Regions from separate parts of the Lactobacillus amylovorus DSM 20531 genome, predicted to be linked through region 2. Evidence: predicted binding sites of a transcription regulator. Region 2 holds the regulator's gene; the other holds the start of a gene.
The links. Region 2 encodes HrcA, which represses chaperone genes, less so after heat shock. Its sites were predicted from a motif close to TTAGCACTCNNNNNNNNNGAGTGCTAA; they were not measured.
Positions count from the first base shown of each region.

Region 1: groES (co-chaperone GroES) is a predicted target of HrcA. The motif match lies at 2,192-2,218, and genes of this name have one in related genera.

Region 1 covers NZ_CP017706.1:723,031-726,644, reverse strand. Annotated here, with positions in the region: gene LA20531_RS03795 (SLAP domain-containing protein) at 1-213, shown strand, start outside; gene LA20531_RS03785 (hypothetical protein) at 513-788, shown strand; gene LA20531_RS03780 (LytTR family DNA-binding domain-containing protein) at 894-1,349, shown strand; gene LA20531_RS03775 (LiaF transmembrane domain-containing protein) at 1,349-2,104, shown strand; gene groES (co-chaperone GroES) at 2,280-2,564, shown strand; gene groL (chaperonin GroEL) at 2,586-3,614, shown strand, end outside.
Region 2 covers NZ_CP017706.1:234,945-238,558, forward strand. Annotated here, with positions in the region: gene dnaK (molecular chaperone DnaK) at 1-1,234, opposite strand, end outside; gene grpE (nucleotide exchange factor GrpE) at 1,251-1,835, opposite strand; gene hrcA (heat-inducible transcriptional repressor HrcA) at 1,848-2,897, opposite strand; partial or broken gene abc-f (ribosomal protection-like ABC-F family protein) at 2,991-3,614, opposite strand, start outside.

The sequences.
Region 1 (3,614 bases), 490 kb from region 2:
ATGGTTAAAAAGGGGCAAAAAGTCAGAGTTGATGCTTTACTCAATTTGAAAAACTATAATGTTTCTAGCAGGGTTTATTGCTTCTACCGGATCAAAGGAACACAAACTTATATCTATGCAAATGATACAAAACGTCCAAGAATTGATTTGCAGTTTGCGGAAACTATAGAGAATAGACAAAAAGAACAGGATAGGCTACACAGTAAAAACTAATATGAAGAAAATCGCTCAAGAAACAATCTTGAGCGATTTTTCATGTTATGCTACAAAAAAGAAGGTGGATAATCATGAATGTAAAAAGAAATCGAACTTGGTTATTGTTCATTGCTTGCATCATTTTGAGCATAGTTTTTATCTTTTTTAGTGGAGTGAAGAATGTTACTAAAAGTTATGGCATAGTTTTGCTCATCTTTTCAATTTTGCCCATTATTCCGGCAATTCTATTAACGGCCAAAATAAAACTGCCACGCATTTTTACTAGTGGTTTAACTTTTATTTTCTATTTGCTTTAGATGGTTTCGCTAGGCTTTAACTACTACCTACAAAGTTGGACAGGAATCGTCTTCATAATTATTCTAGTCATCTTTTTCATGCTTTTGGGGATGCTTGTTGCCTTGATTAGAACTTTGTGCAGTCGGAAAAATGGCAAATATTACTTTACCGATGAAGAAGCAAATAAAACATATGAATATACCAGCTTTGGTAAGGCTTATAAAAAGCAATTATCTTATACCTTGGTCGAAGGACTATGGGATGCATTATTTTCTTCAATTTTTGATTGGTTTTAAAAAATGACCGCTTACTTCAATTTTGTGACCACTTAGTTGAATTAGCTAGTTTTTCTTAATAAAACGCGGTGTAATAGGATTATAGAAATGAAGGGGATGAAAAAAATGAAGGTTAAATTAGAAATTGATCCTGATAACCAGGAATCGGAAGTAATTATCAAAGCTAATAAAATTACTCCAGAACTAGAGCGAATTTATCGTAAATTGCAAGATGAATCATCTCATCCTGATCAAATTACTGGAGTAAAGGATGACAAAGCATATTATCTCGATATAAATCAGATTCTATTCTTTGAAACTGCTGATAAACAGGTAATGGCACATACTATAAATCATAGCTATGCTGTGAAATACAAGTTGTATGAATTAGAAAATTTGCTTGGCGGACAATTTATGCGAGTATCTAAATCAACAATTCTTAACTTAGATCAGATTTATGCTTTGACTAAATCAATTTCTAATTGCCAGATTCAATTTCATCATTCTTACAAAACCGTTTATGTTTCTAGACGTTACTACCGCGAATTAAAAGATAAATTAAACGAAAGAAGGACTTACTAATGAAAGCTAAGTGGAGTCGAATTTTCTGGGGCGTTGGGTTAATTGCAGCTGCCGTGTTCTTAGTAATTGACCAGTTACATTTATTACCATTTACGATAGGTTTCTGGGCGATCTTTTGGACAGTAGTTTTTGCAGCTAGTTTAATTACTTCAATAATAAATAAAAATTTATATGGGTCTATTTTTTCAATTGCATTTTTATTAATTATTTATGCTAAGCCACTTCATATTGCAGCGCTTGCTCCGTGGACTATTTTGCTTGTCGCATTTCTAATTTCTGCTGGAATTAGTTTGATTTTTAGAAAAAGTTTCAAGCCGACAGTGATTATTAATGGTAAAAAAGTGGATGCTAACTGGTCAGATTTGAAAAATAAAACTTTTGACTCAGACAATGTGATCACTGATAGCAGCTTCGGTGTTGATAGTGATAATGTGGTGATCAGTGGAAAAATGTCAGAAGCTTCACGCTATATCCATTCACAAAATTTAAAGACTATTACTATTGATTCTACTATGGGCGAAGTTAGCGTTTATTTAGACGGTGCTAAAGCTGCAGGAGATGAAGTAATTATGAACGTTAATACTTCAATGTGTGACGTTAATGTTTATATTCCTAGTGATTGGCAAGTTGAAAATAATATGCAAAATAGTTTGAGCGATGTCGATATTGATCACAGCAAGGGAACTGGCACCAAGTTGATCTTACAGGGTAGAAATACCATGGGAGATTTAACTGTTAAACATGTAAAAGATTAAGAAAATTCAAAATTAGCACTCATTATAAAAAAGTGCTAATTTTTTCTTGCTTTTTTTTGGTAAACGGGTTATTATCATATTTGTAAGTTAGCACTTGATAAATAAGAGTGCTAATCAATTAATAATGATTTTAAACTTTTAAAAAGAAGAAAATAAGTTATAAGGGGGACTAAACGTGTTACAACCAATCGGTGATCGTGTAATCGTTAAAGTTAAAGAAGAAGAAGAAAAGACAGTTGGCGGCATCGTTTTAGCATCAAATGCTAAGAAGAAGCCAATTGAAGGCGAAGTTGTAGCTGTCGGTGAAGGTGCTTACGCATCAAACGGCGAAAAGATTCCTATGGTCGTTAAGAAGGGCGACGTAGTTATCTACGACAGATATTCAGGCACTAACGTTGAATACGAAGGCGAAAAGTATTTAGTTCTTCACGAAAAAGACATTTTAGCAATTGAAAAGTAATTAAAGGAGCGGATATAGAATATGGCAAAAGATATTAAATTCTCAGAAAATGCAAGACGTTCCCTTTTAAAGGGTGTTGACAAGTTAGCTGATACTGTTAAGACCACTATTGGTCCTAAGGGTAGAAACGTTGTTTTGGAACAAAGCTACGGCAACCCAGATATTACTAACGATGGTGTTACTATTGCTAAGTCAATTGAATTAAAAGACCACTACGAAAACATGGGTGCTAAGCTTGTTGCTGAAGCTGCACAAAAGACTAACGACATTGCCGGTGACGGTACTACTACTGCAACTGTTTTAACTCAAGCAATTGCTCGTGAAGGTATGAAGAACGTTACTGCTGGTGCTAACCCTGTAGGTATTCGTCGCGGTATTGAAAAGGCTACTCAAGCTGCCGTTGATGAATTACACAAGATCAGCCACAAGGTTGAATCAAAGGACCAAATCGCTAACGTAGCTGCTGTTTCATCAGCATCTAAAGAAGTTGGTGACTTAATCGCTGACGCTATGGAAAAGGTTGGTCACGATGGTGTTATCACTATTGAAGATTCACGTGGTATCAACACTGAACTTTCAGTAGTTGAAGGTATGCAATTCGATCGTGGTTACTTATCACAATACATGGTAACTGACAACGACAAGATGGAAGCAGATCTTGACAACCCATACATCTTGATCACTGACAAGAAGATTTCTAACATCCAAGACATTTTGCCACTTCTTCAAGAAATCGTTCAACAAGGTAAGGCTTTGTTAATCATTGCTGACGATGTTTCTGGTGAAGCTCTTCCAACTCTTGTATTGAACAAGATCCGTGGTACTTTCAACGTTGTTGCTGTTAAGGCTCCTGGCTTTGGTGACCGTCGTAAGGCTCAATTACAAGATATCGCTGCTTTGACTGGTGGTACAGTAATTACTGATGACTTAGGTCTTGAATTGAAGGATGCTAAGATTGATCAATTAGGTCAAGCTCGTCGTGTAACTGTAACCAAGGACTCAACTACTATTGTTGACGGTGCTGGTTCAAAGGACGCTATCCAAGAACGT
Region 2 (3,614 bases):
GTAATACGTGAACATCTACTGCTGGTTGGTTATCTGCAGCAGTTGAGAAGATTTGGCTCTTTGAAGTAGGAATAGTAGTGTTTCTGTCGATTAACTTAGTGAAGACACCACCCATGGTTTCAATACCAAGTGACAATGGAGTAACATCAAGCAATACGATGTCCTTAACGTCACCTGAAATAACACCACCTTGGATAGCTGCACCTAAAGCAACAGCTTCGTCAGGGTTAATTGAGTGGTCAGGTTCCTTGCCAGCCCATTCCTTAACTGCCTTTTGAACAGCTGGAATACGAGTTGAACCACCGTTTAAGATAACCTTGTCGATGTCGTTAACAGTAAGACCTGCATCCTTTAATGCATTGTCAAATGGGATCTTAGTCTTTTCAACTAAGTCGCTAGTCAATTCATCGAACTTAGCACGAGTTAAGTCAGCTTCAAGGTGAAGTGGACCAGATTCGCCCGCAGAAATGAATGGAAGTGAGATGTGAGTGCTTGATACACCTGATAAGTCTTTCTTAGCCTTTTCTGCGGCGTCCTTTAATCTTTGCATTGCCATCTTGTCCTTGGACAAGTCAACGCCATTTTCATCCTTAAAGTTCTTGATGAGCCAATCCATAATACGGTGGTCAAAGTCATCACCACCAAGGTGAGTATCACCGTTAGTTGACAATACTTGGAAGACACCGTCACCTAATTGAAGAACGGAAACATCGAAAGTACCACCACCAAGGTCGTAAACCAAAACTTTTTCATCTTGGTCTTTATTCAAACCAAAGGCTAAAGCTGAAGCAGTTGGTTCGTTGATGATTCTTTGAACGTTCAAGCCAGCGATCTTACCAGCATCCTTAGTAGCTTGACGTTGTGCGTCATTGAAGTAAGCAGGAACAGTAATAACTGCATCCTTAACTTCTTCACCTAAGTAGTCTTCTGAGAACTTCTTTATGTATTGCAAAATGAATGCTGAAATTTCTTGTGGAGTGTAGCTCTTGTTGCCAACCTTAACCTTGTAATCAGCTTCACCCATGTGACGCTTGATTGAAACAATGGTGTTAGGGTTAGTAATAGCTTGACGCTTAGCAACTTCACCTACTTGAATTTCACCGTCTTTGAAAGCAACTACAGACGGAGTAGTACGATTGCCTTCTGGGTTAGTAATGATCTTTGGTTCTTTACCTTCAAGAACTGCAACTGCTGAGTTAGTAGTTCCGAGGTCAATACCAATAACTTTTGACATGTATAAACTTCCTCTCTTATTGAGCAACTACAACCATAGCTGGTCTTAGTGTCCGATCTTTATATTGATATCCTTTTTGTAAAACCTGAACAACGTGATCTTTTTGATCATCATTCTCAGCTGCTACTGTTTGAACAGCTTGATGCAATGTCGGATCAAATTTAACGCCTTCAGCCTCAATCTCAACAATACCGTGATCTTTCATGGCCTTTGCAAGTGAATCAAGGGTCATTTGAACACCTTTCTTCAATTGCTTAGACACATCATCATCGGCCTTAACGCTTAAAGCTCTTTCCAAATTGTCCATTGCAGGCAAAACGTCTTTAGCTAAGCTTTGAGATTCATACTTGATAAGTTGTGCTCTTTCTTTTGAGTAACGAGCTTGCATATTTTGAATTTCGGCTTCGCTACGCAAGTACTTATCTTCAAGATCTTTATTCTTTTCTTTTAAGTCAGCGATTTCTTTAGCTAACTTTTGATCTTCTTTATCTTTTTTAGGCTCTTCGTCTTTAGCCGTTTCTTTTTTCACAGCCTTTTTTGGCTCAGAAGCCTTTTCTTTTTTATCTAAATCTCTTTCACTTGGAGACTCTTCTCTACTCACGGCTAACCTCCTCTATTGAAATTTACCGTAATAATCAAGCAACTTCTTGGCCAACTCATTTCTAAAGTATTCAAGAAGGCCGATCATTTGTGAATACGGCATATTTGTTGGCCCAAGTAAAGCAATTGTTCCTTTACCATGGGTGCCAACGCTATATTCAGCAGTCACCAGACTATAATTCTTTAATAAGTCGTTAGGCATTTCTGAACCTAACTTTACTTTTACTGGATATTTCTCAGTCTTTGGATCAGCCTTACCATCTAGCAAGTTAGAAAATAGATTATCATGATCGATCATTTCATAAAGCAATATGATATCATTGACATTATGCTCAGATGTGTTTTTCAACAAATTAATTTGTCCATCAACATACATCTGCTCGCTTGCAGCATCTTTTAAAACATCTTCGACCAAATCTAGAAGCTCACTAACATGATCGCTACCGATTTCGTTTTTAGCAAGCTCACTTAAGAATGAAATATTAACTTCATTTAAGCTCTTGCCTACTAATTGATCGTTGATCATGCGTACTGCTTTTTCAATTTCTTCCCCATGAATATTGTGTGGTAAAGCATAAACCTGATTTTGAACGTTACCATCACTCGTAACCAGAATGGCCATCACTTGTCTAGCTGACAAAGGCACAATTCTGAAACCGGTGATCTTAACATCCCCACTCTCAGGTCCTTCGGCAAAAGCAGTATAATCAGTTAAATCTGATAAGATACGAGCTGCTTCTTGCACAATCTCATTTACTTGATGGAAGGGCCGATCTAATTGACTTCCGATTGTATTATAAACGGACTCTGGCAACTGCAGTGGTTCAACCAAATTATCCAAATAGTATCGATAACCTTCGCTTGAAGGAATTCTACCACTAGAAGAGTGAGTCTTTTCAATCAAGCCCTGATCTTCAAGCACTGCCATTTCATTACGAATGGTTGCACTTGATACCTTAATTGGTAATTGGTTCATCACTGTCTTTGAACCTACAGGCTCATGTGTCTGCGTGAAGTCCGTGATTATTGTTTTTAAAATAAGTTCTTGACGCTCGGTCAACATAAATATCGCCCTCACTTTTAGCACTCATATCTCTCAGGTGCTAACAGATTCTATTATACTAAAATTTAGCAATAATTCAACCCGAGTGCTAATTTATTTTGAACTTTTTTCTAGTTTGATTCTTTGCGTTGCTACATGCTCAATAAAGTATTGATCGTGCTCAACTAAAACCATAGCTGGTTGAACATTTTTCAGTAGCTTAATCAACTGATCTTGATTAAAAACATCCAAATAATTCGCAGGCTCATCCCACAAGTATAAATCAGCTGGTTCTACTAAAGATTTAGCCAAAGCTACTCGTTTTTGCTGACCCATGCTCATTTCTTCGATCTTGGTAGTAAAACTTTCTCGTGGAAAGCCCATTTTCTTCAAATTATTGAGCAGCTCTTCATATGAAATCTTTTGTTTTTCCGCAAACTCTTTTAATGTACCGGTATATTCAGTAAAGTCTTGAGGTAAATATGATATTTTCAAGCCATTGGTTAACGCAAACTGGCCTTGATATGACACATCATTTGCTTTACTTAATAGCAATTTCAAAAAGGTCGATTTACCAGTACCGTTTTTGCCTTCTAGAGAAATGACGCCCTTATTTTCAACAATCATGTTTAGATCTTCAAAAAGCTGTTTATCTTGAACCCTCAAAGACAAGTGCTGAGTTTCAAGTAAAGTATGATGATAATTTGACTGGAAATTCATTGTTAAATAAGGCACATC